DNA from 3 places in the Bacillus sp. WC2503 genome. Region 1 is predicted to be linked to each of the others. Evidence: riboswitches for the same ligand, from Rfam matches in the RefSeq annotation. Region 1 holds a riboswitch; each other region holds the start of a gene.
The links. Region 1 has a riboswitch for thiamine pyrophosphate ahead of thiM (hydroxyethylthiazole kinase). Riboswitches for the same ligand answer to the same signal wherever they lie in the genome.

Region 1 (10,885 bases):
TATTGTTTTTGATTGCTTTATGGGGTCAGGAACTACACAAAACGCTGCAATGAATTTAGGGAGAAAATTTATAGGTGCAGATATTAATTTAGGATCTATTCAAACTACCACAAAAAGACTCATCAATGAAGTGAGAAAAATAGATGCTCTCTTAAAAGCAGACTCAGGGCAAATGACATTTAAAACTGAATTTGAAGACGAAGTTACTTCCGATAGTATATCGGAATATTATACAGGCTTTAATGTTTATAATGTTAATAATTATGATGTTTTCAAAAACCCTGTTGAAGCAAAAAATATATTATTAGAAGTTTTAGAAGTACAACCTTTGATTTCAAATTCAGTGTTTGATGGAGAGAAAGACGGCGCGATGGTGAAAATAATGCCTGTTAATAGAATAACTACTAAAGCCGATTTGAATGACTTGATTACAAATATAGATTATAAAATGTATGAAAAACGTCAACAAGAAAACCCAATGCAAATTGTCGAAAATATAATATTAGTATGTATGGGACACGATTCAGAAATAGGACCATATTTACAAAAGGAAATACCATTTAAAGTGAAAGTTGAAGTAATAGATATTTTACGAGATCGTTCAAAATTGGAATTTAAACGTGATTCGGAAGCTACAGTATCAATTCAAAATGGAAAATTATTGATAGATAGTTTTTATCCGATGAACCTTTTACAAAAACTCAGCATTATGCAAGAAAATGTAAGTAATTGGAAAGAGCTTGTTGAATCAGTAATGATTGATTGGAACTATGATGGTGCAGTTTTAGAACCTACAATCCTAGATATACCTGCAAAAAATGAATTTGTTGAAGGTGTATATGAAATTCCGGAAGATGCGGGTACTATTCGTGTGAAAATAACAGATCTATTGTCTGAATCGTTAGAGGTGAGTATCGAAAATGAGTAAAAAGAATTCTTTCGCTTTAGACTTTGCTTTCCATACACACCTATGGGATTTCTACTTTCAAAATAAAGCACGTATTCGTACAAAATATAAATTGTTGTCAAAGAAGTTTTTAGATTTTAATAATTATCAAAATCCAACTTCTTTTTTACGTCAACCACAATTTGAAGCGTTAGAAATCTATATTTTCTTAAAGGAATATCAAGACAACAAGAAAATTCATGACATATTTACTGATTGGTATGAAAGAAAAAACGGTTTTGAAAAGCGCGATGATATGGGTCTGGATAAGAATGAACAAATGTCTTGGCTTGCGCTAGAAGTAGATCAGTATAAAAGTGTATTTACTCGAATGAAAAAGTTTGAATTAACTTATGCTAACTATATTTTTGCGTTAACGATGGGCACGGGTAAAACAATCTTAATGGCTACTTGTATTTTCTACGAATTTTTATTAGCTAATAAGTTTCCAAAGGATAAGCGCTTTTGTCATAATGCGATTGTATTTGCACCAGACAAAACCGTTTTAGAATCTCTACGTGAAATTCAAACATTCGATAAATCAAAAGTAATTCCGCCTGAGTATTTAGCCTGGCTAGATAGCAATTTAAAGATCCATTTTTTAGAGGATACTGGTACAACATTAAATACGATTGATCGTTCAAAATATAATATTATTATTTCAAATACGCAAAAGATTATTTTAAAACGTCAACATAAGGAAAAATCAAAGATCGAAACATTTTTTAATTCCGCCTCATCAACAGGCTCCGCCTATGATCAACTAGGCGATTTATATGGTTTTGACGAGCCTTTAGAGGAAGGCGAATTACTGGGCAATCAAAGATTTTCTAAATTAACTCGCTTAGGTAATTTAGGTGTATTTATTGACGAAGCACATCATGCTTTTGGTGATGCTCTAGCAAGGGATATGGGGCTGAAAGCAGCTAAAACTAGTCTACGATTAACGATTAACGAGTTAGCATCTTCTCTTGAAAAATCTGGTACATCTGTGATCGGGTGCTACAATTTCACTGGTACACCATATTCGGGTAAAGAAGTTTTTCCTGAAGTAGTCTATTCTTATGGTTTACAAGAAGCTATAAATAAAGCGTATTTGAAAAAGGTTCATATTGAGGGTTATACAAATCCGAAATCAAAGGAATTTCTACGAATTGCAGTAAAAGATTTCTGGGAGAAGTACAATAATCAAAGGTACGAAGGAATGTTACCTAAACTCGCAATTTTTGCTAGTACCGTAGAAGAGTTACAAAATGAATTACGTCCAGAATTAGAAGAGACCTTAAATGATTTAGGTATTCCAATTGATAAAATTTTGGTGAATGTTGGTGATGATAAAATCACCTCAAATGATGACATTCGAGAATTTAATAAGTTAGATTCGCCTGGATCTAACAAGCAATTCATCCTATTAGTAAATAAAGGACGCGAGGGGTGGAATTGTCGTTCATTATTCGGTGTAGCATTATATCGAAAACCTAAATCAAAGGTATTTGTACTACAAGCTACAATGAGATGTTTACGAGCAATTGGACCAGTGCAAGAAACAGGACAAGTTTATTTATCAGAGGAGAACTTAGAGATTTTAGATGATGAGTTAAATAAAAATTTCCGTTTAAATATCGAAGATTTAAACAAAGTAGAAACTAATAAAGAAAAATATAAAATTAGATTAGTTCCACCTCCTGTTAAAGTTACATTAAATAGGACACAAAAATTACATTCATTAAGAGATAAAACTATTACAGGTGTAATTAATTTTGAACTAGGTAAAATTGATTTAACAAAGTACCAATTAAAACGAATTAGTCAGGATGGGTTAAAAGGTAATCGGAAAATCAGTGAAGATTTAAAAGATGAAAGAGACAAAAGACAATTTAGTCAATACACATTAGTGGCTGAAATTGCTAAATACCTCAATAAATCCTGTATTGAAATAGAAGATCTTTTATTGAATTCATTACCTGGTATCGAGCAACTCGTAGAATTAGTAAGTGATTATAATGACGTATTGTATGATCATATTATTCCTAAACTTTTTGAGTTCCTTTATGAATTAAAACCTTACGAAAGTAAAGAAGAATATCAAATCGATTTAGTTAAGGAACCAAGAGAGGGTTACTATCAGGTAACTGCAAAGCCAGAGCTAGTTGCAGAGTTATCACAAAGTGAATATACAGCCTTTAAAGAAAAAAGCTTTCATTTAGACACGTATTGTTTTGATTCAAAACCTGAGAAAAGATTTTTCGAAGATGTTGTCAATCTGCAAGATATAAAAAAAATCTATTTCACTGGTATGCTGACTCATGGCCAGACGGATTTTTATATTCAGTATATTGATCCAGACTCAAATATTGTAAGAAATTATTACCCCGACTTTTTAGTTGAAAAGACTAATGGAGATTATGTAATAGTTGAAGTTAAAGGTGATAATAAAATTGAAGATCCTGTAGTTTTAGCTAAAGAACGTGCAGCTAGAGAAACTGCGGCTGCAAGTAGAATGGAATATAAAATTATTAAAGGTAGCGAAGTAATGAATGGAGAATCTAATAATATTTTTTAAAGTTCACTATGTGTTTTACAGGAGTTCTTATAGGATGTCTTGAAGAACATGCATATTAATTTGATCAAACCATTTTATAAAAGCTAACTTAATAAGTTAATAAAAAGGACTCATTTTGATCAATCTTTGTTCAAAATGAGTCCTTTTCCCTTCCATATATTAGTAATAAAGAGGGGGATGCGACTAAGTTATAGACTGAACATTAATTAGGATGAATTCTTACAACTAACCTTGTGAAGGTGAAAATTTTGTGTGTTATTTTGAAATTTGTTGATTTAAAATAAAGTTTGATAAAACCCTGTTAATTAATAAAGGGTTTTCTTTTTACCCTTAAAACATTTACTTTAAAAATTAAACCACATGTTGAATATTTCTTAAAAAATAAAAAAAGGTGAAGAATTATTTAACATTAGTAGAAAAGGGAGAGTTAGAAATGAATAAGCGAGACTTTTCAATCATTTTTAGGGGAGAATATGAACATTTTTTTACTAACGAAAACATTACTTGTGAGCAGATATATGAGTTACAACGAAATAACGAAATGCTTAATACCGAGTTAATAATATTAAGACTACTGTGTTGCTATTGTGGAATAAACAGCCAAGTGGATATAAAAGAGGTAGTTCCTTTTCTAAATAAACGTTACAAAGCAAAAACTCATACTCTTGGGTTTAATTATGGAAAAGAACAACAGTTAGACAATACTGTAGAAGTAGATGGTAAGCTGAAAATTGTAATGTCAATCAAGGGAAGCGAAAAGAAAGGTGATTTAAGAAAAGCTTGCCTTATAAATCCCTTAATTGTGAAATATAAAGATATTTTTCTTAAAGGTAACGAAGGAAAATTCAAGGTTGGCGAGAAAATTCCTGTTCCCTTACAAGATATGGCTAGAATATGGAATGTAAAAGAAATGGGTCACAATTTTCAATCAATCACAATAACGTATGATAAGGAACCATTAAGAAATGATAATGATTGGTATTCCCTATTTGAAAAAGAACCCTATAATCACAGATATTTATTCCTAAAAGGAAATAAGAACTATTTTTTCGAAGAATTAGAAGCTAAGTTACCTTTAATAAAAAGGTACAAAAAAATATAGACCACCACGAGCCTTAAATGAATTAAATTAAGTGATTACAACCTTCGATTAACAGAAATACTACTTTTTCTTGTTCAACAAACGGGCACGATTGTTGAAAATCATAGGTAGAAAATGATCAAACTTTTTTATAAAAACCAAACTTAAATCTGCTGAAGAAGAATCCATTTTGATCAAACTTTTTTTCAAAATAGATTCTTCTTATTTATCGTAAATATGGGTTTACGAGGCACTTTTAATCAAACTTTATTTTAAAGCTACAACATATTAACTTGTGTGCTTTAGGGCACATATAAAGTATAAAGTTTTTGTAGTAATTTTATATTAAGGCTTCTACTTTTTATGAAACAACTAATCCGTCTTCAAAAAGTTCAGATTCCCAAGAACTTATTTGACTCAATTTGATTTCAGGGGCTATATCATTATTTTTCTTTAGATGCGTCTCTAAATGGATTGGGTTAAGTAATTTTAGAAAGATAAGAATATCTTTTGCCGTTCTTACTTTTTCATCTCGATCAATGAAGGGGTAAAAATCTTTATCCATAAAAATATGTGCACGGTTCTCAAGATGACTGTCACCATGTAACACCAATCTATACATACTATTACTAAAATGCTCCTGATATTTTGGTTCTTTAGGTAGTTGATTTAGAATTCTAGAATCTGTAGTTAACTTATCAATACCCATTTTATAATTGAAGGTTCCAAATGCTTCAAGTACTTTTCTCATAGTATTTCCTATAGAATTTTCATACGTATCTTGATTTACCCCACTTGCATATTCATATATTTGTTGTAAAAACAAGCTATAATCGTTACTAACATCTTTAAAAGGAATTAAAGCATGGTTCATTAATTTAGATTTTAAAATCTCTTTATTTCCTTTTATTCCGATGTCGTTGTAGATTTTCTCTACATTATAGAATACTTCTAAATCATGGGTGAAGAATATAGCCTTACTTTCAGCGTTACCACTGTGAATTTGATTTAAGATAAATCTTAAAAACGAATATATGCCTATCTTATTCTCAAAATCAAAACTAGAAATTGGATCATCTAGTACTAATATACAAGGAGAAGAAAATTTATCTTCTTCAGATTTATTTTGGAACATTAGTGAGAAATAATAGCTTAAAGCTACTGCATTCCTTTCTCCAATAGATAGAGATTTTAATTGAATTTGCTCCCCACGGGATTTTATGATGTATCGATTATTATCTGCATGTAGTGTTAATCTGTCTTTAGCATAAAAAATGAAACTTAAAAATTTATTTATTGTATCACAAGCAATTTCTGTGTTTGCTATTTGTGCCTTCAAACTAGTTAAATAACTCTCTACTTTTTCTAATGCATTTGTTCCTTGTTTTATATTGAAGCAGAGTTTTTTATAATTTTGTCTTTTATCTAAATAATTATTATAGTCTTCTTTATTTTCTTTTAAAGCTATCTGTTGATTTATCTCAATTAATTCTTGCTTAATAGCCTCAATTTTTGAAATTTGTAAATTAAATTCTTCAATTTGATGTTTAAATTCATCTAAAGTCTCATTAATTAATCTATGTACTTTTAAAATTTCAAATTCAAGATGTATAGGTATATAAACATTTATTTTTTTTGCAGATATACTGTCATTAATTAATTCAACTTGACGATTATATTCTGTATACAGTTCTTTAAGTTTATAAATTTTATCTTTATTGTCAAAATTATCATAAGCTGAAAAATCAAATTGAATGTAATTTATATTAAGTTTTTCCAAATCTCTTATATGGAGTTTGGCATCTTCAGTTTCTAATATCAGAGACAGTGACTTTAAAACTGATTGTTTATATTCATTACTTAAATCTTGATAGCATACTGGACAATGAGTTTTTTCTTCTAAAGATAGAATTTCCGTAGATTGGTTTAAGAAGTTATTATTATTTTCTTCAATAATATTTAAAATTTTCTTTTCACGCTCTGTTAAATCAGGTATAGGGATTTCAAGCGATAAATGACGCCTGATTATTTCAATGTCCTTTGAAATATTATGTATATTTTGAGGGACTGGAAGTAGACTTGCTTGTTTAGAAGTTTCATAAATATTATATTTAGTTGTGTATCTCTCTTCTAAACATTCAAGATCCTCTTCACGTTCTTGAATGTGCATTAAACTATGTACACCTTGCTCACTTACGGGTGAGTTTGTTTTATTACCAAGAATTTTTCTTTGTCGTTCAGCCCATTTTCTTCGAAGTTTTTCTATAATTTTTCCTAAATAATAGTCTGGTGCATCTGTAGAACTTCTATCTAAATAAACTCTTTCACGATCTCTTAAATCAGATAATTCTTTTTGGCGTTCTGATATTTCTAATTCTGTTTTTGTTATTTTTTCTGAGATATCTTGTTGAGCGCCTAACATAACAATTGTATCTAAGCCTTCTTCTTTAAAATGAACATTATTCAAAATAAAGTCTTCATTGTAGACAAAAATAGGTACTTCCTTAAGAGTTTCTTCTGAAATTACATTCCTAGTTTCGTTATCCTCACCCAATTCCTTGAATATTAGAGTTTCGTAATTCCCCTTGTGTAAGGGGTCCATTAACGTAACTCTTTTCTCATAAAAAGCTTTAGATAAACTGGATTTACCACTTCCATTTTTTCCATAGATAATTGAAGATTTTTGATTAACTTTATCAAAAAAAGCAAATTCACTATTTTCTTTAAAGCAAGCTCCTTTAATTTCAATAGCTGAAAAATTCATCTTCATAGATCCCTCCTATAATGTGATATGAATATATATTACTATATTTTTAAATCACGATAATTATAAAATCTATCAATTAAAGTAAATTACTATACTAATTCCGCAAAGTTGGAAACATAATATATAAATTATAAAATTAAATTTGCTTCTTTTTGAATGAACTTCTATTTTATAAGAGGGCTGATTAAAACTTATTTAGAATTCTTTGATTGAGGGGATAACATATCACATCTTTTTTTGTAAACGCAGCAAGTTCATTCGAAATTTTGCGTCTTTCTTACAACCACCTGATATTTATTTTAAACTCACAACTTATATTTGGATATTATTTTGTAAATCACAGATAGTAATTTCTAAATAAAAAGTGAACTATGTATACTTTTTATTTATGTGCAATTTAATAAACTCTAGATATTGTTGTTAAATCAAAGGTGTAACATGTTTTAAGATTTATGTACAAGAAAGTTTTATAGAGATAATCCAGCGTCTGTAGCGACAATAATTTCATTTACATCTTTTCTAAGTAGCTGGCTTTTCACAGCATTAAACTGTTTACCAGTTTGTTTAATAACCGTTAATTTCAAACGCTCCGGTAGCATCGGTAAGTCTTCTAAATTCCACTTTTTATATTTCACATCATAGCTTTCTGGATCTGCTAATGTAACGAGATGACCTAAAGCCCAAGTTACAATATATTTACTACCTTCAAGATAACCGTTTCCTTTTTTATCACACTTCAGTACACGAGCAATATCTCGCGCAACGGAAGGTTTTTCAGCGATTACAACGCTTTTTGACATATTAAAAACATCCTTTCAAATTTCCATAAGTTAAATATAGCATACATTTTCTTGAGATTCAGTTTCGCTCGAGGTTTGAGCTGTTTTAGTGGAATGAACAAAACTCCCACTGATTAAAGTTTCACTTTATACGGAAAAGTAAAGAACTTGTTATTTTACTAGAATAAGAGTAGACTTTGAAGTAGATGAATAAGAAACACATGGGAGTTTGTGGATGCAAACTGAGAGTATGACTAATCCGTCATTGACCATTTGAACCTGTTGGATAATGCCAGCGTAGGGAGAGTGTAAAAGCACATGTTCAGGCACTTTGCATACGCGCAAAGTGCCTTTTTGTGTATCTCCCATCATTATAGTTAGGAGATGAAAAGGATGAATATGAAAGAAATTAGTAAAGTAGTGGATTTAGTGAGGGAATCTAATCCGCTCGTTCATAATATTACAAATGTTGTTGTAACAAACTTTACAGCGAACGGTTTGTTAGCACTAGGGGCATCGCCTGTAATGGCGTATGCAAAAGAAGAAGTAGCAGAAATGGCTAGCATTGCGGGAGCGTTAGTATTAAATATGGGAACACTTCGTCCCGAGGAAGTAGAAGCGATGTTACTTGCTGGTAAGTCGGCTAATACGAATGATGTACCAGTATTGTTTGATCCTGTTGGCGCAGGAGCAACATCGTATCGAACAGAAGTTGCGAGACATATTCCAGCTGAAATAGATCTAGCGATAATTCGTGGGAATGCAGCTGAAGTAGCTAACGTTATTAATGAGAGATGGGAAATTAAAGGGGTAGATGCTGGTACTGGAAATGGCAATGTTGTAAATATTGCAAAACAGACAGCAGAGGAATTGAATACAGTTGCGGTCATTACTGGAAAAGAAGATGTCGTTACAGATGGAGAGCGAACGATTCTTATTCGAAACGGTCACTCTATTTTAACAAAGGTTACTGGAACGGGTTGTTTACTAACTTCTGTAATAGGAGCATTTATTGCGGTAGAAAAAGATTATGTAAAGGCAGCAGTAGCAGCAGTAACATTTTATGGTGTAGCTGCGGAACTAGCAGCTGCTAAGACGGTAGAAAAAGGGCCTGGTAGTTTCCAAATTGAATTTTTAAATCAATTAGCGAATACAACTTCCGGTGATGTTGAGAAGTATGGGAAGATTGAGGAGTTAGAGTAAGGGGATGAAACACATGATGCGCATTGAAACCAAGAAAATGTCTAACCTATTACAAGTGTATTTTATTATGGGAAGCAATAATTGCATGAAGGATCCGTTAGCTATATTGAAAGAAGCGTTAGACGGTGGAGTGACACTTTTTCAATTTCGTGAAAAGGGAGAAGGGACTTTAACTGGAGAGGATAGAGTGCGTTTTGCAAAGAAATTGCAGGCGCTTTGCAAGGAATATGGTGTTCCTTTCATTGTAAATGATGATGTAGAATTGGCCGTTGAATTAGATGCAGATGGTGTTCATGTAGGACAAGATGATGAAGGGATTGCATCTGTTCGTGAAAAGATGGGAGATAAAATTATCGGTGTATCTACACATACAATTGAAGAAGCAAAATGGGCGATTGAAAACGGAGCTGATTATTTAGGAGTTGGCCCTATTTTCCCAACGAGTACGAAAAAAGATACGAAAGCTGTTCAAGGAACGAAAGGTTTAGCTCATTTTAGAGAACAAGGAATTACAGTGCCGATTGTTGGTATCGGTGGGATTACAATTGAAAATACTGCTGCCGTTATAGAAGCGGGTGCGGATGGTGTTTCAGTTATTTCTGCAATTAGTCTAGCGGATTCTGCGTATGAAAGTACGAAGCGATTAGCTGGGGAAGTAAATAAGTGTTTGTAGATAAAAGACCATGTAGTATGAAAATACTACGTGGTCTTTTGTCGTATAAAACAAAATATGCCGCCTAAACTAGTATGTATAAACATATATTGTTTCGGAGGCGAAGGCATGATTGTATTTCAGGATATTATAGCTGCTTATGAGAAAATGAAGGGCATTGTACATATGACCCCATTAGATTATTCAAGTACATTTAGTGAGTTATCACAGAATGAAGTGTATTTAAAGCTGGAGAATTTACAAAAGACAGGCTCTTTTAAAGTACGTGGTTCTTATAATAAAATGGTTTCTCTTGAGAAAGGTGATTTAGAAAATGGTGTTGTTGCGGCATCTGCTGGAAATCATGCGCAAGGAGTCGCTTATTCTAGTAATATGCTTAGTATTCCTTGTACGATTGTGATGCCAAAAGGTGCTCCGTTAAGTAAGGTACTTGCGACAAAAAAGTACGGTGCACATGTAGAATTACAAGGTGATGTATTTGATGATGCATTAGCTTATGCACTAGATTTAAAAGAGAAGACAGGAGCGAAATTTGTACATCCATTTGATGATGAAGCAGTAATTGCTGGTCAAGGTACAGTCGGTCTGGAAATATTACAACAGCTGGAAGAGGTAGAGGCTGTTATTTGTCCTATTGGAGGTGGAGGATTAATTGCAGGAGTTGCGATGGCAATTAAAGAACAAAAGCCATCAGTGAAAATATATGGGGTGCAGACACTTGCTTGTCCGGGAATGAAACAGTCACTTGAGGAAAAGAAGGTAATAACAGTAGAGTCGACGCCAACTATGGCGGATGGAATCGCGGTTAAAAGGCCAGGTGATTTGACTTTTGAACTTGTACAACGTTATGTGGATGATGTGTTTTGTGTAGAT
Region 2 (10,885 bases), 1.1 Mb from region 1:
GTTCGAATTGTGCTTAAGTAGTAGCCGATTTTTCCAAGTTTTGCTTTTTCTTCTGCATCGATATTGTTTGATACTTCAGATACGAGACCAATGCCCCAGAAGTTTAAGAAATGTTGTCCATTTGCTTTTGCAACGTCAATTGGTTTTACGTGTTCCTTTGTGATAAGTTTTGCCGCTTCTGAAATGTTTTGCGGAACACCAAGTGTGCGAGAGAAGTCGTTGCAAGTTCCGCCTGGAATAATTGCAAGTGTAGGTCTAGTTTCAAGAGGAGCTAAGCCGTTTGTGCATTCAAATACAGTTCCGTCACCGCCAAAGACGATAATTAAATCTACTTTACTAGCAAACTCCTGACAATATTTTGTTGCATCACCTTGTTTTTTCGTATGAAGGATACGTAAGTCAGGAAAATTCGCCGCAAGAGGTGGTACGATTTTCGCTAAATTTGTATGTAAGTCGCCTTGTCCAGCTTTTGGATTTACGATGAGGAGTACTTTTTCAAATTTTTTCTTTGTCATTTTTATTCTCTCCCTTTGTCTTTTACGAATTGTGATAGAAAATAAACTTCCATCAGTAATTGATGGAAGTTTACCCCGATTAACGGGCAGTAAGACTCCCACCTCAAATTTCGCCGAATACGAGGAAGTCAGGTGGGAGATTAACTGCCCGTAAAAGCCCGATTGGTGAAGGCTAATAATCAGTGGGAGAAAAAAACCACTGATTAAAGTTTCACTTTATTTTATTATATTACTCCGTTACAACTGAAGCGATAAATGGTAAGTTACGATATTTTTCTGCGCAGTCGATACCGTAGCCAACGATAAATTCGTCTGGAATTTGGAAGCCAACATATTCAGCTTTTAAGTCCACTTTACGGCGTTCAGGTTTATCAAGTAACGTACAGAATTTCAATGCTTTTGGTTTGTGCATGAAGAAGTGATCTTTTAAGAAGTGAAGTGTTAAACCAGAATCGATAATGTCTTCTACGACAATTACGTTTTTTCCAGTAATGTTTACATCGATATCTTTTAATAGTTTTACTTTTCCAGTTGTTTCTGTTTGATTTCCGTAGCTAGATGCAGAGATAAAGTCGATTGTTACTTCGTTTTTAATGTGACGAATTAAATCAGCAGCGAATACGAATGAACCTTTTAATACTGCGATTACTACGATTTCTTCTCCTTCAAAGTCACGCTCGATTTGAAGTGCTAGTTCTTTTACTTTTGCTTGTAATTGTTCTTCAGAAATTAAAGTGTCTTTTATTTCAATTTTCATTTGAATCCTCCTACAGTGTAAAACTTGTGAACATTTCGACTGTAAAGGATAGAAAGAAAAAAGTCAAAGAAGACATAAGGTTTTTACAAAAATCCCCACAAAATAATCAGATGATATGATATACTGATTACATTAAGAAAACGCTTCCACAAAGGGTGATTATGATGAAAAAGAAACAGTATACAAGTGTAACATTTATAAAAGCATTGCTGTTAACAATTGTTCTTGGTATGTTGGCTTACATAATTGATGTACCTGCAATTCGCATTTCACTAATTGGAATGACTTTAGTATTAGGCGCAATTTCCCACGGTATGATATCACAGCTCAAAGAAGCTGGACTTGATAATATGAAAAATCATATAGATAAGAATTAAGAAACCCTCACGTATATATAGTGAAGGTTTTTTCGTTTCTTACAAAACTGTAAGGTAGTTGTAAGACAAATCGATAGTTGCATAATAGTATTTTGGATAAACTAGGGGTGTAAGGTAAAAGGCAAGCACATTTTAGGTAAATTAAGTTTTAGGCACTCTATATGTGAAGAAGGAGTAGGAGGGCATGGAGAAACGTTGGACAACCTTTTCTTTTTTAGCGACTAGTAACACCGTAATGCTAGCTGGAGAAATGGATTTTTTGCACTTGTTTGATCGTAAAGACGATCATTCTTCTTCGCAAATTACAATGAAATGGCGTAAATGGAGCGAAAGTTGTAGATTGGAAGAAGAGGCCCCTAACGAAGAGCAAAAGATTATTTTAACAAATCCTATTAAAGCGTGGGTTGTTCAACGTCGTAAGTGTAACGTCAAAAATCACTTCAAGAAAACTGAGCCGAGACAATTAGTTATCGCTCCGGCCCGCTCTACTTCTGAAACACGCGAAAGTAACATGTAAATATTGAGACACGCACTCAAAAAACATCGTATATATTGCGATGTTTTTTATTTTTCTACAATGAAATCTTTAAATGAAATATATTTCATCTGCATCTTATATTTATCTCTCTTGTTTATTCTAGTGATACATCCGATGCGAAGTGATGTAAAACGTATAAGAGGAGAGAGATAAAATGAAAAAGAAACTATTACCGATCTGTGCAATGGCACTTTTAACAGTAGGATATTCTTCAGTAGCAAGTGCGGATACTGGAACAGTAACAAAGGAAGAAGAAGCGCAAGTGCAACAAGATAAAGCTAAAAAAGAAGAAGCAATTAAGGCGCAGCAAAAAAATGAAGAAGAGAAAAAGCAAGCGGCACAAGTCCAAGAGAAAAGTGATATGGCTAAAAAAGAAGCTGCGATAAAAGAGCAACAAAAGAATGAAGTAAGGAAAAAAGAAGAAGCACAAGTGCAACAAAAAAAAGATGCGGCAAAAAAAGAAGTAGCGAAGCCAGTTGTAAAAGGTGAAAAATTACCAAATACAGCATCTAATAATGTAGCAATGATGGGATTAAGCGCATGTCTTGTAGCGGTAGGTACATTATTTGGTTTGAATCGTCGTAATAAAGTTAAGGCGTAAATAAAATATTGTCCTATAAAGAATGGGATAATTTCACATATTAAAAATGGTAGGTTATTCCTACCATTTTTTGCATGGAGGGATGAAACATGAAGTTACTCAATTATATCGGTATCATATTGATGGCCATAGGGCTATTCATGGGATCATATTACGCTGTGGAATGGTATAAAGGAAAAAGCTCTGCGCAAGAATTAACGGCAGAAGAAATAAAGAATCTTAAAAATATACAAGATACTCAACTTGCTCATGAAACACCTGTAACTTCTCAAGTGCCTTCTTCTCAAATAGAACATAAAGAAGGAGAAAAAGTAGCAATGTTAAATATACCGAAAATAAAGAAGAAGTTTTCTATATATTGGGGAGCGAATGATGCAACGCTCAAAAAAGGAGTTGGTATGTTTGTTAGCGATTTAACGACAACGCCATCTGGAGGGGGACATACTGTATTAAGTGGGCACCGGGATACTGTATTTACAGATTTAGGAGAGTTGAAAGAAAAGGATACTCTTACTTTAGAGTATGATAATAAAACTTACACATATGAAATTCAAAAGACGTGGATTACCCATGCGGATGATCGTACTGTTATTATAAAAAAAGAAGAACCACTATTAACACTGACAACTTGTTACCCATTTGATTATATAGGAGATGCACCGGATAGATATATTATCGAGGCGAAGTTAACTGCTAGTTATTCAAAATAAAATTATAGTTTCTGAAGGCGAGAGGGGGATACATAGGTTATGTCAAAAAACATTTTAATTGTTGAAGATGAAGAGATTTTACGTGAAATATTAAAAGATTATTTTTTAAGTGAACAATATGTAGTGTTTGAAGCAAGGGACGGGAAAGAAGCTTTAGTTGTATTTGAAGAAGAAGAGGTTGATTTAGTTATTTTAGATATTATGTTGCCGGAACTCGATGGATGGTCTGTTTGCCGAAGAATTCGGAAGACGTCCGAGGTGCCTATTATTATGTTGACGGCGCGCGTAGATGAAGATGATACGTTACTTGGTTTTGAACTTGGGGCAGATGACTATGTGACGAAGCCGTACAGTCCACCAATTTTATTAGCAAGAGCGAAACGATTATTAGAAAGTAGAAAAGCATCGAAGAAACCTTTAGAGAATGAAGATGATACGTTATCAATTCATGGTATCCACGTTCATTTTCCATCACGTACTGTTACTGTTGATGAGGTAGATGTTAGTTTAACGCATACGGAGTTTGAAATATTGGTGTATTTCATGAAAAACCAAGGAATTGTACTAACAAGGGAACAATTAATTTCAAGAATTTGGGGATATGAATTTGCTGGTGATGATCGAACGGTTAATAGCCATATTCGTAATTTAAGAAATAAATTAGGAGAGAAAGCAAAGTACATTACAACTGTAGTGCGAACTGGATATAAGTTTGAGGGGAATGTATGAGAAAAGGGATTGTACTAAAATTATTTACTCTCACAACAGCATTATGTATGTTGATTTTAGCGACGATTTTTATTGGACAAACGATATTTTTCAAACAATATTATGCAAATCGAAAAGTGGAAGATATTAAAGTGAATTTAAATTCTTTTGAAAAGAACTATTTAAATTATGCAGGAAGTGCAGATGGAATCCAGAAGCTGGAGCAAGAATTTTTAAGAGAAAATAACACGTGGATTACAACATTAGATCAGAATGGAAATTTAAAACATGCGGATGATTTTTATGTGGAGATTACTTTAGAGCGTTGGGCAGAGAAACAATTTGGACAAAAAACAATCACTATTCCTCTGTATAACCTCATGAATATAGATGAGATTGAAAGTAGGATACTACCTAGTTTGGTAGGAAAAAAGGTTTATTTTAGTGGTTTGCTAAGAAATGACAGTTTCATCACATCATATTTACAGTCAGCAGAGGGGAGTTTGAGTTGGGCTAATAAACCACTAAGTAAGAAGTTAGCTGAAAGGGAACTTAAGGCAAGTGAGGAAAAGCCAAAAGTAGCACAAGATTTAATCGATGAGGAAAGAAAAAAAGTTGCTGGGAATTTGAGTGATTTGGAGAAGAAGAGGGTTGCTCAAAATTCCGATTTCAATATAAATGGGACAATTACGAAAGTGCAGCCTTCTGATGGAACAGTTCCCGTAAATCCAATTTATAAAAACAATTTATTTTTGGATAATATAAAAGAATTTCAAACTGATTTATTATTAAAAGAAAGCAATAAAATACGATATACAATAGAGACAATGGATTTTGAAAAGAATGATATAAAGTATAAATTATTAATTAAGCCAATAAAAGAAAAAGATGGATCAGTAGCATATATATATGCGATGGCTTCTTTACAACCAGTAGATGAGGCTGTACAAATGGTACAAGATTATTACATTTACATTATTGCATTTGTAGTCGTTTTGGTTTTTCTAGCTTCGTTTTATTACTCGAAACAAATTGCAAAACCGCTACTAAAAATAAATGATACAACGAAAAAAATAGCGCATTTAGATTTCACAGAAAAAATACCAATTACTTCAAAAGATGAAATTGGTGATTTATCGAAAAATATTAATACGCTATCGAATAAACTCCATTCGCATATTGGACAGCTAGAACAAGATATTGAAAAGGAAAGAAAGCTAGAAAAGACGCGGAAGGAATTCATTTCTGGTGTTTCACATGAATTAAAAACACCGTTAAGTATTATGAAAAGCTGTATTTCTATTTTAAAGGATGGGGTAGCTGAACATAAAAAAGAGTACTATTTTCAAGCGATGGAACGAGAAGTAGATAAAATGGATACGTTAATTTTAGATATGCTTGAGTTAGCTAAATTTGAGTCAGGTACATATAAAATGAAAATGGATTCATTTTATATCGATACAGTAATTGAAGATATATGTGAACACCTTTCTGTAGAAATAGAGAAAAAAGAACTTCGTGTTCATAAAAATATAGGTCCATTTGAAGTAGTCGCAAATCAAGGCCGGATTGAACAAGTCATCGTGAACTTCATTACGAATGCCATACGTTATACACCGAATAAAGAGGATATTATTATTTCTACAATAGATGAGAAAAATCGTATAAAAGTGTGTATTGAAAATAAAGGTACTCATATTGAAGAAGAGCAATTAGATAAAATTTGGGATCGTTTTTATCGCGTGGATGCAGCACGTCATCGTTCACAAGGTGGAACAGGGCTTGGGCTTGCTATTTCAAAGAATATTTTAGAACTGCACGATGCTGAATATGGGGTAAAGAATACAGAAGATGGTGTGTTATTTTACTTCTACTTACTGAAAAAAGCGTAGATCATACATGCTACGCTTTTTTTTAAGTTATTTTCATATTATCTTTACCTAATCTTTATTTTTAAGAGATATAATCTTGTTAGAAAAAGAGGTTATGTAAGGAGTAGATTAGCCATGAATAGCAATTTACTAGGTGTGATGGTATTTATTTTTCTTTGTGCATTTATTGTATTTATTATCGATATTACTCATTGAGAATTTTGATATAAAAAAGGGCGCTAGTTAAGCGCCCTTTTTGTTTGCATTTATTTGATAAGCATTGATGCTTTTGAATAAGCGTGGTGAAGTGATAAATAAAAATATAAGTAAAACTGTACATAGAATAAAAGAACCAAGCATTGTGCTGCCATTTACGATTAATGAATATAGCACAGCTGATTGACCTTTCGGTGCATATTGTCCCCAGAAAATAATACCGGCAATAAAGTGACAGAAGTAACGAGCTAGACTACCGATAAATGTAGCAACGATAATGAATCCAATTACTTTCTTTCCTTGGTTTTGTTTTGATGAAGGTTTATCTTTATGGCTACTTAAGTTTGATTGTTCGTTGCCATTCGCATTAGATGCTAAAAGTGCATTTTGAATTGGACGATAGAATAACCCGGCAAATCCGATAAAAGCAAAGGCAATGAAGTACTCAATGAATGCTTGAACTGGTGTTAAAATGTAGGCATCACCTACGACAATTTGTAACAGTCCCCAAACTAAACCACCTAAGAAAGCTGATTTAAAGCCCCAGCGGTAAGCAATAATAAAAATAGGAATCATAGCGAATGAGATAGAACCGCCTGTTGGAAGTTTAATTGATAATGGTAAAATGTCGATGACCATGGCGAAGGCTGCAAGAATAGCAGATTCGATCATCGCTTGTAAATTAGTGTTACGCATGTTGTCTCCCCCTAAATCCAAGTTGTACAAAAAAGAATAGATATCATAGGAGGATACGAAATACGTAAATAAAAATGAGGTATGTATTTCGGACGTTTGCACAATCCCTGCGTTAGCATTAACTAACAGGTTCGAAGGGTCGGAACGAAGTGTTCCCTCTCAGCGGCATGGCTCCCCCAGTGATAACGAGATTCTTTATTTGCTATTGTTTATTGTAAGCGAAATGGATGAGAATGGCAAACGAATACAGTATGACAATAATTGAAATACAATTGTAGCGAAATGTTAATAAATATGAAGCAAAAGGGTATAGTACAAGAGAAATTGGGTGTGGTATAATTTTTTTGAAAATAATTATCATTCTCTTCTGAGGGGGAAGGTTATGAGCTTAGTAGATATTAAAATTGGAGAGAAAGTGTTAGTAAAAAGTATTCAGTCTTTAGATCAGCTATTAAAGCGTAGACTAGCTGCTTTCGGTCTTGCTGAAGGAAGCGAACTTCGCCTGAAACAGAAAGCGATGTTTAAAGGTCCTTGTACATTGGAGTGTCGTGGACAGTTAATTAGTATTCGTCATTGTGACGCGAAAATGATAAAGGTGGAATTAGCGTGAATAAGGTAGCTTTGCTAGGGAATCCGAATACAGGGAAGACATCATTATTTAATGCACTTACTGGTTCTTATGAATATGTAGGAAACTGGAGCGGTGTAACAGTAGAAAAGAAGGTTGGTAAATTAAAAGATAGACAAGGAACATTAATTGATTTACCAGGTGTTTATGATTTAAATCCAGTTTCACGTGATGAAGGTGTTGTAACAAACTTTCTATTAACAGAAGAATTTAATCATATGTTAAATATCGTAGATTCCTCGCAGTTTGAAAGAAATATGCATTTAACGTTGCAGTTACTTGAATTTGGTAAGCCAGTCTCAATTGGTTTAAACATGGTTGATGTGGCGAAGCAAAGAGGAATTGTAATTGATGTAAAACGATTATCAGAACTATTAGGTGTAACAGTTGTGCCTGTCGTTGCAAGAAGTGGAAAAGGCTGTGAAGAACTGCTTACGACTCTTAAAGAAAATGACAAAAAAGAGAAAAAGCCATTCCTTATTTCATATGGTGTACAAATGGATGAAGGAATTGGAGAAGTAACTGCTCTTTTAGAGACAGTGAATTACGAGCATCCGAGATGGTTAGCACTTCAATTTTTAAGCAATAACGAAGTAGTAGAAAAAGAAATAAAAGCATTACCAATTTATAAGGAACTCATAGCCATTCGATCTCGCTTAGAAGGAAAACTTGATTGTACGTTAGAAGAGCACATTTACAAAACTCGTGAAGCGTATATTGAAAAGTTAAAAACAAATGTTATGAAGCATGAGAAAGAAGGAAAAATTCCTTTTTCAGAAAAAATTGATAGATTAATTACACATAAAATTTTAGGACTTCCAATCTTTTTAGCAGTTATGTTTTTTATTTTTCAGGTTACGTTTACTTGGATTGGTACACCTTTATCGGATATGTTAGATGAGTTTTTTGGTGGCCAGCTTACGGATTGGGTGACGGCTGGACTTACAAGTATTGGAGCTTCTGATTTTATTCAAGCGCTTGTTACAGAAGGTATTATTGCCGGTGTTGGTGCTGTGTTAGTATTCGTTCCACAAATCTTTGCACTATTCTTTTTCATTTCATTATTAGAAGACTCAGGGTATATGGCGCGAATTGCAGTTGTTATGGATAGAATTATGGAGTTCTTCGGTTTAAATGGAAAAGCCTTTATTCCGATGATTATCGGTTTTGGCTGTAACGTTCCAGGTATTATGGCAGCGAGAACGATTGAACAGGAGAAAGAGCGTTTACTTACAATTTTAGTAACACCATTTATGTCTTGTTCAGCACGTTTACCTGTATATGCATTATTTGCGGGAGTGTTCTTCCCTCATAGTCAGGCAACTGTTGTGTTCTCTTTATACGTTGCAGGGATTGTCCTTGCGTTATTAGTTACAAAAATAATGTCTCTTACTATTTTAAAAGCGGAAAAATCTATTTTCGTCATTGAACTACCGCCTTACCGCGTGCCACAAGCGAAAACGTTATGGCTTAGCACATGGGAAAAAGGGAAAGGGTTTGTTCGTAAAGCTGGTACATTCATCTTTGGTGGTTCGGTTGTCATTTGGCTATTAAATTATGCAGGTCCATCAGGATTTGGTGTTGATATGGGAGACAGTTACTTAGCGATGATTGGTGGATTTATCGCACCGCTATTTGCACCGCTAGGCTTTGGAACGTGGCAAGCTGCAGCATCCCTTTTAACAGGATTTTTAGCGAAAGAAGTTGTCGTTTCTACAATGGCGATTATTTATGCGGTTAAAGAAGATGTGCTTGGAAACGTAATGGGAGCACATTATACAGCATTATCAGCGTATGCATTTATGTTCTTTATTTTATTATACGTTCCGTGCTTAGCGACAGTAGCTGTTATTAAACGTGAAACAGGATCAGCGAAATGGACGATTTTCTCAGTCGTTTATCCGCTCGTAGTTGCTTATGTATTAACGCTTATTATATACCAAGTTGGATCTTTACTCGGATTCTAAAAGGAGATGTATGATGATGGTCAATATTATAATTGGAGCTATCATTTTTGGTTATGCAGCATATACGTTAGTTAATTTCGTAAAAAGAAGTAAAAAAGGAAAATGCGCAGCATGTTCTTTAAATAAGTCATGCCAGTCGCAAACTTGTAGTCCGGATATGGAGCAAATCGCTCACAAGTAGAAAAAAAGCTTTGCGAATCTCGCAAAGCTTTTTTCTTACTTTTTAATTTTTACAAGTTGTGATGTTTCTACACCATTTTTGCCAGGGAATTCTTTACTCGGGTCCTTATCAAATTTTAATACACCCACCGATTTTTCTTCACCTTTTACATTGTTGTAAGTTGCATCATCAACAATCGCGAACATATCTGCATATGCACGGCCACTTCCGATAATTATGTTGCCTTCATATTTTAATTTCGCGCCATCGATTTTAGCATTTTCAACTTTGTTTTTTGCGAATAATACACCTTGTTCTGTTGTTACAGCTGGTAATTTATCAAGTGGTTTCGTGTCGTCTTTTGCATCCACTTTGCTAAGTAACTCTTTCTTCACTAGTTCTTCACCAGTTTTTTTATCCATTACAAGAACTTTTTTATCTTCTAACGTTGTAAGTTTCATTTTATAGAAGTCTTTTTCTTTCACTTCTTTTTTGTTTTTATCTGCAATTTGTGTTACTTGCTCTTCTGATCCGTACAATACAAAGCCGTTTGCCTTTTCTCCTAATAAAGAACAACCTGATAATGCTCCGAATGAAATTGCTGCTGCTAATCCGATTCCTACTAATTTTTTCATGATGATTTCTCCTTGTCATATGTTTTATAGTAAATACAGTTTTTGTATTAGTTCTTACAGTTTGAGAAGCTTGTTTGTTGCTTCTGGTATTAGTGTATAAGAAATATCGGAATGTAACTATCGAGTTAGCTTACAGTAACATTACAATAATGTAATTTAGTGAAAGTAAATAAAAATAAGTCAATTTTTGATGGTTTTAATTATAATATATTGGTAATATAATATATTAGGAATACAATGTTATATCTGGAATGTCATATTATATTGGTTATATTTTGGAAATAACATGTAAGGACATATTAGTTTTGTTATAATAAACACATAGGCTGTAAAAATGAATATTCTTTACTGTAAAGGGAGATTTTTAAGTTTTCCAAGTAGTGAATTTGAAATATGAGGTATATCATAGGAGGAATTTGGATGTCTGTATTTAAACGATTACGAGATTTAACAATGTCAAATGTGTATTCATTAATTGAAAAAGCGGAAGATCCAGTTAAGATGAC
Region 3 (10,885 bases), 5.0 Mb from region 1:
AAGCATCTAAGCATGAAGCCCCCCTCAAGATGAGATTTCCCATAGCGTAAGCTAGTAAGATCCCTGAAAGATGATCAGGTTGATAGGTTCGAGGTGGAAGCATGGTGACATGTGGAGCTGACGAATACTAATAGATCGAGGACTTAACCATATAATATGAAGCAATGTTATCTAGTTTTGAAAGAATATAAAAAACTTATTGACTTTAAAAGTTGAATAAGTTAAAATGATTCTTGTCTTAAATGAATATAGTCTGGTAATGATGGCAGAGAGGTCACACCCGTTCCCATACCGAACACGGAAGTTAAGCTCTCTAGCGCCGATGGTAGTTGGGACCTTGTCCCTGTGAGAGTAGGACGTTGCCAGGCAAATGGAGGATTAGCTCAGCTGGGAGAGCACCTGCCTTACAAGCAGGGGGTCGGCGGTTCGATCCCGTCATCCTCCACCATTTATGTCGGAGGGGTAGCGAAGTGGCTAAACGCGGCGGACTGTAAATCCGCTCCTTCGGGTTCGGCAGTTCGAATCTGCCCCCCTCCACCATTTCTTAATTATTGGGCTATAGCCAAGCGGTAAGGCAACGGACTTTGACTCCGTCATGCGCTGGTTCGAATCCAGCTAGCCCAGCCATTAAGAGCCATTAGCTCAGTTGGTAGAGCATCTGACTTTTAATCAGAGGGTCGAAGGTTCGAATCCTTCATGGCTCACCATTTTCAATAAAATATGCGGGTGTGGCGGAATTGGCAGACGCACTAGACTTAGGATCTAGCGCCTTTGGCGTGGGGGTTCGACTCCCTTCACCCGCACTTTTAATAAAATATCTCATAACATGTCTTGCGGAAGTAGTTCAGTGGTAGAATACAACCTTGCCAAGGTTGGGGTCGCGGGTTCGAATCCCGTCTTCCGCTCCAATTTTCAATATGACATGCCGGGGTGGCGGAACAGGCAGACGCACAGGACTTAAAATCCTGCGGTGGGTGACCACCGTGCGGGTTCGACCCCCGCCCTCGGCACCATATGCGCCCGTAGCTCAATTGGATAGAGCGTTTGACTACGGATCAAGAGGTTAGGGGTTCGACTCCTCTCGGGCGCGCTTTTATTAACGGGAAGTGGCTCAGCTTGGTAGAGCACCTGGTTTGGGACCAGGGGGTCGCAGGTTCAAATCCTGTCTTCCCGATTTTCCCAAAAACATGGGGCCTTAGCTCAGCTGGGAGAGCGCCTGCCTTGCACGCAGGAGGTCAGCGGTTCGATCCCGCTAGGCTCCACTTTATTTATTATATGTCTCGGAGGTATACCCAAGTTCGGCTGAAGGGATCGGTCTTGAAAACCGACAGGCGGTGAGAATCGCGCGGGGGTTCGAATCCCTCTACCTCCTCCATTTTCTTTTGAAATGGTTTAGCTACATATAATAATAAAATATTTATTTTCCTTCATGGAGGTATACCCAAGTTCGGCTGAAGGGATCGGTCTTGAAAACCGACAGGCGGCGAGAGTCGCGCGGGGGTTCGAATCCCTCTACCTCCTCCATTTTTAAAATATTATATTGTCGCGGGGTGGAGCAGTACGGTAGCTCGTCGGGCTCATAACCCGAAGGTCGCAGGTTCAAATCCTGTCCCCGCAACCAAATGGTCCCGTGGTGTAGTGGTTAACATGCCTGCCTGTCACGCAGGAGATCGCCGGTTCGACCCCGGTCGGGACCGCCATTTATGTTGGCTCGGTAGCTCAGTCGGTAGAGCAGAGGACTGAAAATCCTCGTGTCGGCGGTTCGATTCCGTCCCGAGCCACCATTTTTTTTATGCCGGCTTAGCTCAATTGGTAGAGCAACTGACTTGTAATCAGTAGGTTGGGGGTTCAAGTCCTCTAGCCGGCATCATTTAGGGGCATAGTTTAAAGGTAGAACTGAGGTCTCCAAAACCTCCAGTGTGGGTTCGATTCCTACTGCCCCTGTAAAGTATATGGGCCTATAGCTCAGCTGGTTAGAGCGCACGCCTGATAAGCGTGAGGTCGATGGTTCGAGTCCATTTAGGCCCACCATATATTTATTCCGCAGTAGCTCAGTGGTAGAGCTATCGGCTGTTAACCGATCGGTCGTAGGTTCGAGTCCTACCTGCGGAGCCATGGCCCGTTGGTCAAGTGGTTAAGACACCGCCCTTTCACGGCGGTAACACGGGTTCGAATCCCGTACGGGTCATAAAGAAAGAGTCAGCAATATGCTGGCTCTTTTTTATTGTGTATAATCCTCTTTTTTATCATCTTATTTTCCTCAAATAAATAAAGGGATTTAGGAAAAACTATGGTATGTATTAAAAGGAGGAGATAAAAAATGACGCAAGTTAGAGACTTTATGAGTACTCATATTGTACATTGTACACCGTTAGATAATGTATATGAGGCTGCTGTAAAAATGAAGGAAGAATCAGTTGGATTGATTCCTGTTCTTGAAAATGAACAAGTCGTTGGGCTTGTTACTGATCGAGATTTAGTTGTTCGAGGGATTGCTGAAAAACATCCTGGGTCTAATAAAATTACAAATGTAATGACGACAAACATTGTTTCGGTTTCTCCAGATGATTCTATTGAAAAAGCTACAGAATTAATGGCACAGTATCAAATTAGACGATTGCCAGTAGTTGAGGGCGGTCAACTTGTCGGGATGCTAGCATTAGGTGATTTAGCTATAAGAGAAGCGGCAGATGATCAAGCTGGGTTCGCTTTAAGTGAAATCTCGGAACGTACGGAATAAAGTTAAACTTTAATTAGTGAAAGTGTTATTGTCCACAAATAGTGGGATAAATGATGGATAAAAATCAGATACATTATTCTAGTATATGTGGATTAAACTAATATATTAGCGTGATGTATCTGAGACATTATATAATAAGTACATAGTTAAGGTTTTCGACAGTTTATTTAAATTTTTCATTCCTAATTTTAAATAAGAGAAAAAGTGATATACTGATAGATATAAGTATTATGATAGGTTTTGAATATAACAATATTTATTTTTAGTGTTGTAATAATCAATTAATATTTCCTACGTAGATAAAGTGAAACTTTAATTATTGGGGGGGTTGTCCATCCTCCAACGATTATTCGTTGAACCAATCGGGCTTTTACGGGCAGTTTTATTTCCCACCTAACTTCCTCGCATTCACTGGATTTTGAGGTGGGCGTCTTACTGCCCGGCAAATAGCGGGATAAAAAGGGAAGGGGAATTATATGAGGGCTGTACAGGGCGATCCAAATTGGAATTTGGTTACAGATACATATATAGAACCAAATAATTTTGCTGAATTATTATCTTTACTTGTACCTTGTCACCCAAAAGGTGAAGGAAAAGAGCGAACTATATTAGCATGGAAAGAAAAAGAATTTTATAAAGAAGAAAATTTAGCAGCAGTTATCGTTTATGGAATGAATAGAGTAAAGAATTTACCACAGTTTCATAAAGATGAAATTCCAACCTTAGTACGTATTCTTCGTTTATGTCAAGAGATTGGTTGGTATGAAGAGGCAAATACTTTTATGGTAACACAAGGGCTAGCTGAATTTGTCCAAACTTCATTGGAATATGAAACATGGGATCTTTTGACACAAGCAGTTGCTTTAAACTATTTAGTTATTAAATATCGTGTCGGGGAATTAACAGATGGGGATGTAGAAATTTGGGATAGAGTTAAATTTAATGAGAAATGTATAACAAATTGTAAACATCTATTATCTCAAAAAGAAATATTAGAGTTTACATTCTTCTATATGTGTAAGAGGGCTAAAGCACAGTCAAAAGAGCAGCTGAATAGTGATATGATGAGTCTAGCGATGTATTGTAATACTTTTGTGTATGATTTATATAGACATGACTTGTTGCGAAAGTATCGTAAGTGTACAGATTTTCTATCATATTATGGACCTAGTCAAGTAGTTTTAGCTTGTCAAAGAGCTGTACTTTCTCAAATTTCAGATCGATTAGATCCACTAAAGACAACTCATGTAGATGATTATTTATATGTGATGAAAGAAATGATGGAACATATGACAATAGGTATAATGGATCGATATAACCATTTTATCGGAAAGTTATTATCATACGTGCCATTTTTCGAAATGATTCAAGTTCCACAGCATGCATATTATTGTGAAGAATTACTGTATATTTGTAAGGGCATTGAATATAAAGAGGAAATACTACGCAATTATATATTTATACAATTACATGATTGTTTACCATCATTCTTTAAACTATTTCTTAAAAATAAGCGTTATGCGACGATTCATGATATTCTTTTCTATTGGTGTGACGATGAACAAAGAATGGGTTTAGAGAAAAAATATAATCTTAGTTTTATTTATGAAAAATATGCTTGTGGCTAAACAGTATTTTACATATGAAAAATTAATATAAATTAAAAAGGATCTCAATGTTATGTGAGATCCTTTTTTGTTAGTAAAACAAGGAGAAAGTGATTAAGATGAGAAATAGCATTCCATATAGGAGAAGTTGTGCAGTATAACTTCCTTGTATACCAAAAAAAGTATTTAGTTTTCCGTATAAATTCAATATATATTTCATTGTGTTATCTTTGAAAGATTGGTACACAGTGTCTCCTCTTTCTAAGCTTCTTGTTCATGTTTTTTATTATTAGGGACATTAATGTATCTAGCTATGAATAATAAAACAGCCATAAAGAATACGGGAATTATAGTAGATAAATAAAAGCCATTACTAATAACATTTGTTATAAGGGCACTTAATAGAAAAATAGCATTATAAACATGGGCAACTTTTTGCTTTAGTCGCACTTGAAATGACTCCATCATAATTTCTAGAGCAACAAAAGCAATGATAATAGATAAAAATACAGTGTTTGTATTGTAAATTATTAAACAACAGATTAAACCTAAAAAGGCTAAGTATTCAATGAAGAGAGGTATATTGCGTGGCATACAATTTACCTAACTAAATACGGCAGTGGATTTACTGCATTTGTTTTTTCAAAATTCCATTCTCCATTATGTAATTCGAAATGGAGGTGTTGTCCGTATGAATGACCTGTGTTACCCATATGACCTAGTAATTGTCCAGTTTGTATTTGATCACCAGCTTGTACAGTGCGATCTTTCATATGAGCATAAACTGTTGTATATAATTTCCCGTTTATTTGATGGGCGATGAACACTACATTGCCATAACTAGCTGAATAATATGATTTAATAACTTTACCTGCAGCGGCAGCTTGAATGGAGACGTTACCTTGTGCTGCAATATCTATTCCATAATGCATTTGTTCCCAGCGTATATCAAAGGTTGAGCTGATTTTTCCTTGAGTAGGGAATTTGAAAACTGCTGGAATAGCTGAAGATTGAGCTGTTTGAGCTTGTGATTGCTGTTGATTTTGTACCACATAGTGTTTGGCCACATACCCGTATCCTGTGCCAAAACGAATTTTATACCAAGTTCCTACTGTTTCTACTACTTGTATCTGTGTACCGTTTTGTAAAGAACCAAGTAGAGTACCATTTGTGCTAGCATTGCTACGTACATTTAATTTAGGTGTTGCAACAGTATATTTCGTATCATTTTGAACTGTGATTCCTTTTACTAAGGGCTGCGAACCATTAGATACGAATGCTTTTTGTACATAACCTGTTTGACCGTTATGTGAAATTTTATACCATTCGCCTTGTTCTCCTTGAATAGTCACGAACTTACCATTTGGTAATACATCTAAAATGGAAGATTCTAAATTAGGTTCAGAGCGAACGTTCAATGCATTAGCATTGACGATGTATTGATTAGTAGATTGAAGTTTGTTTTTTTGCAGAATAGCATCTTTTTGTACATAGCCTACTTTATTATTAACAGATACTTTATACCAATCCTTCGTTGTTTTAAGTATGTTAACTTTCGTATTAAAGCGAATTGTATCAAGGGATGTGCTATTTGTATTATCTTCTTTATGTAAGGCTACTTGATCGACTTTGACATATCCAGTTTTGACATTAGATAATTGTTCAGCGTTTGCTTTTTGTACATTTGTTTCGCCCATAGAAGGAAGTAATGAGGCGATTGCGACAGTAGTTGCTGTTAGAGCTGTAGCTTTCATATTCATATAATAGAGACCTCCTCTAGTTGTATAGTTAGTTGTAATTTTATTATAGTATAAAGATATAATATAGTGGGTGTATTCACATAAATGTAATATGAAATCAATATAAAAATAAATTTTTTCAGGATAATGATTCCTTTTTGTGGAATTAATTGGTATTTTATTTTACGAAATAGAATAATAATTATTATATAACTCTGTAATTTCGTTGACAATTGAGAAAATTAAAACAGTTGATGATGTCTTATTAGGGTGTTATACTGACAGTGATAATTTTATAGTTTGCTAGGAGAGCTGGTGTTGCCAGCTGAGAGTAAGACCTTAAGTCTTTGATCCTTTTCATTACCTGATCTAGATTATGCTAGCGTAGGGAAGCAATTCGGACACTAATGATGAGTCCCCGTTTCTTTGCGTATAGAAACGGGGCTTTTTTATTTGAAAATTTTATATTGAAACCACTAGGGGTGCTTTTCGTGCTGAGAGAGGAATAATCCTTAACCCTTACAACACCTGATCTAGGTAATACTAGCGAAGGGAAGTGGAACAACGAATAAACTATAATTTTATTTGTTGTAACCACTTCTGATTATAGAAGTGGTTTTTTATTTAGATACATATATTGAAGGGGGAAATAGAAATGAAATTTTGTAATAGATTGTTAGAAACTGTACAACCAGTTTGGGAGATGAGTCATAATCATCCATTTGTAGTAGGGATGGGGGATGGCACGTTAGAAAAAGATAAGTTTCAGTATTACATTATTCAAGATTATTTATATTTGTTAGATTATGCAAAGCTATATGCCATCGGTGTTGTAAAGGCAACGAATCCACAAGTAATGGGAAAATTTGCTGAACAAATTGATGGAATATTAAATGGAGAAATGACGATCCATAAACAGTATGCAAAAAGGCTTGGAATTTCTATAGAGGAGATAGAATCAGCAAAACCATCTGCTAAAAATTTAGCTTATACAAATTACATGATGTCTGTATCTCAAAATGGCACAATTGCGGAATTAATAGCAGCACTTCTTCCATGTATGTGGAGTTATTGGGAAATTGGAAAGCGTTTAAATGATATTCCTGGAGCGAGAGATCATGAGTTCTTTGGTGAGTGGATTCAAGGATATAGTTCTGAAGAATACGGTAACCTTTGTATTTGGTTAATAGATTTATTAGATGAAATGGCAATTGGAAAGTCAGAGCGAGAGCTAGAAAGATTAGAGGAGATTTTCTTATATTCCAGTCGATTTGAATATTTATTCTGGGATATGTCCTATCGTAAGGAGATGTGGGGATTTGAGGAGCAAGAACATACTACAGTTTCATAATGTTTCTTTTCATTATGATGAGAAGCCAATCATCGATGAATTAAATACTTCTATACAAGAGAAAGAGTTTGTAAGCATTATTGGGCCAAGTGGCTGCGGGAAAAGTACTCTATTTCGCCTTATTACAGGCTTAGAAGAAGTTAGTACTGGACGGATAGAGCTGACAGAAACAAAAAGTCATCCTGTAGGGTATATGCCTCAAAAAGATATGCTCCTGCCGTGGAGAACAATTATTGAGAATGCTGCTTTGCCACTAGAATGTCAGGGTGTACAGAAGAAAGAAGCACAAGTAAAGGCAAAGGAACTGTTACATAAATTTGGTTTACAAGGATACGAGGGAAAATACCCGAAAGATTTATCTGGCGGTATGAGGCAGCGCGTATCTTTTATCCGAACATTATTAACAGGCGGAGAGATATTATTGCTAGATGAACCGTTTAGCGCATTGGACGCTTTAACGAAGGCATCTTTGCAAGAATGGTTGTTTGAACAATGGAAAGAGTGGGAAAAAACAATTTTATTTATCACTCATGATGTGGAAGAAGCGTTGTTTCTTTCGAATCGAATTTTAGTGGTGGAACAGCAGCCGATAACTACTTTGACTGAACGGATTGTGCCGCTTGATCATAACAGAACACGAAAAGATTTATATAAACCGGATGTGTTAGCGCTGAAAGATGAGCTTCTTAGTATGTTACAAAGGCAGGTACTCGTATGATGAACCGATTGAAAGAATTAGTTCCTGCCATTACACTTTCTAGCATTTTACTCGTTATGTGGGAAATAGGAGCAAGAATTGTAGATGAAATGTACATTTTACCGTCACCGTCAGCAATTGTAATGAAGATATGGGAACTAAAAGACATATTATTTACGGTTCATTTACCGGCAACGTTATACGTCGTTTTAATAGGTGTTGTTATTTCTATCGTATTAGGTGTAGGGCTAGCGATGTTAATGAATGCGAGTACATGGATGGAAAGGGCATTTTATCCATTATTAGTTGCCTCACAAACGATTCCTATTACAGCGCTTGCTCCGCTTTTCGTTTTATGGTTTGGATATACCCTCTGGAGTAAGGTTGTTGTTACAGTTTTAATTACGTTTTTCCCTATTGCGGTCAATACGTATGACGGACTGCGTAGTACGAAAAAAGAATGGGAGGAGCTCTTAGTTACATATGGAGCAACGAAGAAAGATGTTTTTCTTAAGTTAAAGTTACCGTCTGCTCTTCCTTATTTTTTTTCAGCTTTAAAAATTGCAGTTCCGCTTAGTGTAATTGGGGCAGCAATCGGTGAATGGCTCGGTGCACAAGCTGGGCTTGGTTATTTCAGTAAGAGAATGATGACACAGTTAGATGGAGCTGGTGTATTTGCACCCATTGTATTGTTATCATTATTAGCTATTTTCTTCGTCATACTTATTTCCATATTAGAAAAGAAATTCATTAGTTGGAGGAAGCATTCATGAAATTTTTAAAACGCATCTTTGTGTTTACATTATTAGTTGCAATGATTGCAGGATGTTCGAGTAATTCAGCATCAGATAAAAGTAAAAAAGAGAAAGAAATAACGGTTATGCTCGATTGGTACCCAAATGCGGTACATAGCTTTATTTATGCAGCAATTGAAAAAGGCTACTTTAAAGAAGAAGGAATAAAGGTAAATATAAAATTCCCTTCTAATCCAACTGATCCATTAACTTTAGCTGCAGCAGGGAAAGTGACAGTTGGTTTGTATTATCAGCCAGATGTTGTTATGGCCAGAGCAAATGAACAAATTCCAGTGAAATCAATTGGAGCTGTCGTACGTTCACCGTTAAATCATGTCGTATCGCTGAAATCAGCAGGTATTCAATTACCGAAAGATTTAGAAGGAAAAACAGTAGGATATTCTGGAACTCCTTTAAGTGAAGCATATTTAAAAACAATGATAAAAGAAGCTGGTGGTAATCCTGATACGGTGAAAGTAGTTGATGTTGGCTTTGATTTAGTACCAGCGTTAATTACGAAAAAAGTGGATGCTGTAACAGGAGCATACATTAACCATGAAGTACCTGTTATGCGTCATGAAGGCCATGAACCAGCGTACTTTAATCCAGCAGAATATGGTGTGCCGAATTATCATGAACTTGTTTTCGTAACAGGTGATAAAACGTTGAAAAAAGATAAAGAAGCATTGCAAGCCTTTTTACGTGGGGCAAAAAAAGGGTATGACTTTATGAAGAAAAGCCCTGATGAAGCATTAAATATTTTATTAGATCATCAAGAAAAAGAAAACTTCCCGCTTGTACCAGAAGTTGAAAAAGAAAGCATGAAAATTTTATTAGAGAAGATGGAAACGAAAGATGAGCCATTTTTATCAGATTCAAAAGAGTCATGGGAGAAACAAAACAAATGGTTGAAAGACAAAGGAATGACGAAAGAAATTGTTCCTGCCGATGAATTATTCGAAAACATTTTAAAGTAGGCGAATGAATATGAAAAATGAGCTCCATGTAATCTCAAATGGCCATATGCCATTCGAAGAGTTAGTGAATGTAGCGATGCAAATTGAGAGTGAGATTGATTATTTGCATATTCGTGAGCGTGAGAAAAGTACGAAGGAATTATATAAAGGGGTGGAAAGTCTTTTGAAAAAAGGCTTTCCAGCATCTAAGCTTGTTATAAATGATCGAATTGATATCGCCATTTTATTAAACATTCCGCGTGTTCAACTAGGATACCGAAGCGCAGATGTAAGGTTAGTGAAAGAAAAGTTTTCTTATTTGCATGTCGGTTATTCAGTACACTCGTTAGAGGAAGCGATAGTAGCATTTAAAAATGGAGCGGATTCACTCGTTTATGGTCATGTATTTCCGACAGATTGTAAAAAAGGTGTGCCAGCGAGAGGACTTGAAGAAATTTCAGACATTGCAAGCTGTTTATCTATACCGATTACAGCGATTGGAGGAATTACCCCAGAAAACACAGTAGATGTTCTTACTAACGGTGTAAGCGGTATAGCAGTTATGTCCGGAATTGTAAGTAGTAGTAACCCATATAGCAAAGCGAAATCTTATAAGGAATCAATAAGAAAGTGGGCGGAAAAACATGTGTGAGAAGTATGATGTAGCGATTATTGGCGGTGGTGTAATTGGTAGCTCAGTTGCACATTTTCTAGCAGAAAGAGGACATAAAGTAGCAATTATAGAGAAGCAAAAAATTGCATCAGAAGCTTCTAAAGTAGCTGCTGGCCTGCTTGGTGTTCAAGCAGAATGGGATGCGTATGACCCGCTATTTGAACTTGCTAGAGAAAGCCGAGCTATATTTCCACAACTTGCAACAGTTTTACGTGAAAAGACGGGTATTGATATTGGATATGAGGAGAAAGGGATATATCGTATTGCACAAAACGAAGATGAGAAGGAAAGAATTCTTCACATTATGGATTGGCAACAGAAAACAGGT

Region 2: it holds a riboswitch for thiamine pyrophosphate, as region 1 does, so the genes downstream of both, thiT (energy-coupled thiamine transporter ThiT) here and thiM (hydroxyethylthiazole kinase) in region 1, are expected to answer to the same signal.
Region 3: it holds a riboswitch for thiamine pyrophosphate, as region 1 does, so the genes downstream of both, tenA (thiaminase II) here and thiM (hydroxyethylthiazole kinase) in region 1, are expected to answer to the same signal.

What each region holds. Positions count from the first base shown of each region.
Region 1 is NZ_JBQYMD010000001.1:5,069,579-5,080,463, forward strand. It holds gene ACUN26_RS26150 (site-specific DNA-methyltransferase) at 1-928, shown strand, start outside; gene ACUN26_RS26155 (TnsA endonuclease N-terminal domain-containing protein) at 921-3,509, shown strand; gene ACUN26_RS26160 (hypothetical protein) at 3,943-4,611, shown strand; gene ACUN26_RS26165 (AAA family ATPase) at 4,952-7,360, opposite strand; partial or broken gene ACUN26_RS26170 (toprim domain-containing protein) at 7,837-8,157, opposite strand; TPP riboswitch at 8,348-8,457, shown strand; gene thiM (hydroxyethylthiazole kinase) at 8,530-9,339, shown strand; gene thiE (thiamine phosphate synthase) at 9,353-10,012, shown strand; gene ilvA (threonine ammonia-lyase) at 10,121-10,885, shown strand, end outside.
Region 2 is NZ_JBQYMD010000001.1:4,001,696-4,012,580, reverse strand. It holds gene ACUN26_RS20680 (diacylglycerol/lipid kinase family protein) at 1-515, opposite strand, end outside; gene hpt (hypoxanthine phosphoribosyltransferase) at 745-1,272, opposite strand; gene ACUN26_RS20670 (hypothetical protein) at 1,434-1,649, shown strand; gene ACUN26_RS20665 (hypothetical protein) at 1,834-2,166, shown strand; gene ACUN26_RS20660 (LPXTG cell wall anchor domain-containing protein) at 2,342-2,788, shown strand; gene ACUN26_RS20655 (class D sortase) at 2,878-3,498, shown strand; gene ACUN26_RS20650 (response regulator transcription factor) at 3,538-4,227, shown strand; gene ACUN26_RS20645 (sensor histidine kinase) at 4,224-6,098, shown strand; gene thiT (energy-coupled thiamine transporter ThiT) at 6,321-6,989, opposite strand; TPP riboswitch at 7,076-7,177, opposite strand; gene ACUN26_RS20635 (FeoA family protein) at 7,372-7,599, shown strand; gene feoB (ferrous iron transport protein B) at 7,596-9,584, shown strand; gene ACUN26_RS20625 (FeoB-associated Cys-rich membrane protein) at 9,598-9,765, shown strand; gene ACUN26_RS20620 (lipoprotein BA_5634 family protein) at 9,801-10,379, opposite strand; gene ACUN26_RS20615 (PspA/IM30 family protein) at 10,800-10,885, shown strand, end outside.
Region 3 is NZ_JBQYMD010000001.1:89,938-100,822, forward strand. It holds rRNA gene ACUN26_RS00410 (23S ribosomal RNA) at 1-151, shown strand, start outside; rRNA gene rrf (5S ribosomal RNA) at 253-368, shown strand; tRNA gene ACUN26_RS00420 (tRNA-Val) at 373-448, shown strand; tRNA gene ACUN26_RS00425 (tRNA-Tyr) at 457-540, shown strand; tRNA gene ACUN26_RS00430 (tRNA-Gln) at 553-627, shown strand; tRNA gene ACUN26_RS00435 (tRNA-Lys) at 632-707, shown strand; tRNA gene ACUN26_RS00440 (tRNA-Leu) at 723-803, shown strand; tRNA gene ACUN26_RS00445 (tRNA-Gly) at 834-908, shown strand; tRNA gene ACUN26_RS00450 (tRNA-Leu) at 925-1,013, shown strand; tRNA gene ACUN26_RS00455 (tRNA-Arg) at 1,017-1,090, shown strand; tRNA gene ACUN26_RS00460 (tRNA-Pro) at 1,101-1,174, shown strand; tRNA gene ACUN26_RS00465 (tRNA-Ala) at 1,190-1,262, shown strand; tRNA gene ACUN26_RS00470 (tRNA-Ser) at 1,283-1,375, shown strand; tRNA gene ACUN26_RS00475 (tRNA-Ser) at 1,432-1,524, shown strand; tRNA gene ACUN26_RS00480 (tRNA-Met) at 1,545-1,621, shown strand; tRNA gene ACUN26_RS00485 (tRNA-Asp) at 1,625-1,700, shown strand; tRNA gene ACUN26_RS00490 (tRNA-Phe) at 1,709-1,784, shown strand; tRNA gene ACUN26_RS00495 (tRNA-Thr) at 1,795-1,867, shown strand; tRNA gene ACUN26_RS00500 (tRNA-Trp) at 1,874-1,944, shown strand; tRNA gene ACUN26_RS00505 (tRNA-Ile) at 1,955-2,031, shown strand; tRNA gene ACUN26_RS00510 (tRNA-Asn) at 2,041-2,115, shown strand; tRNA gene ACUN26_RS00515 (tRNA-Glu) at 2,117-2,188, shown strand; gene ACUN26_RS00520 (CBS domain-containing protein) at 2,321-2,740, shown strand; gene ACUN26_RS00525 (DUF3965 domain-containing protein) at 3,217-4,368, shown strand; gene ACUN26_RS00530 (hypothetical protein) at 4,609-4,941, opposite strand; gene ACUN26_RS00535 (SH3 domain-containing protein) at 4,947-6,107, opposite strand; TPP riboswitch at 6,382-6,494, shown strand; TPP riboswitch at 6,555-6,658, shown strand; gene tenA (thiaminase II) at 6,742-7,437, shown strand; gene ACUN26_RS00545 (ABC transporter ATP-binding protein) at 7,406-8,155, shown strand; gene ACUN26_RS00550 (ABC transporter permease) at 8,155-8,907, shown strand; gene ACUN26_RS00555 (ABC transporter substrate-binding protein) at 8,904-9,905, shown strand; gene tenI (thiazole tautomerase TenI) at 9,916-10,536, shown strand; gene thiO (glycine oxidase ThiO) at 10,529-10,885, shown strand, end outside.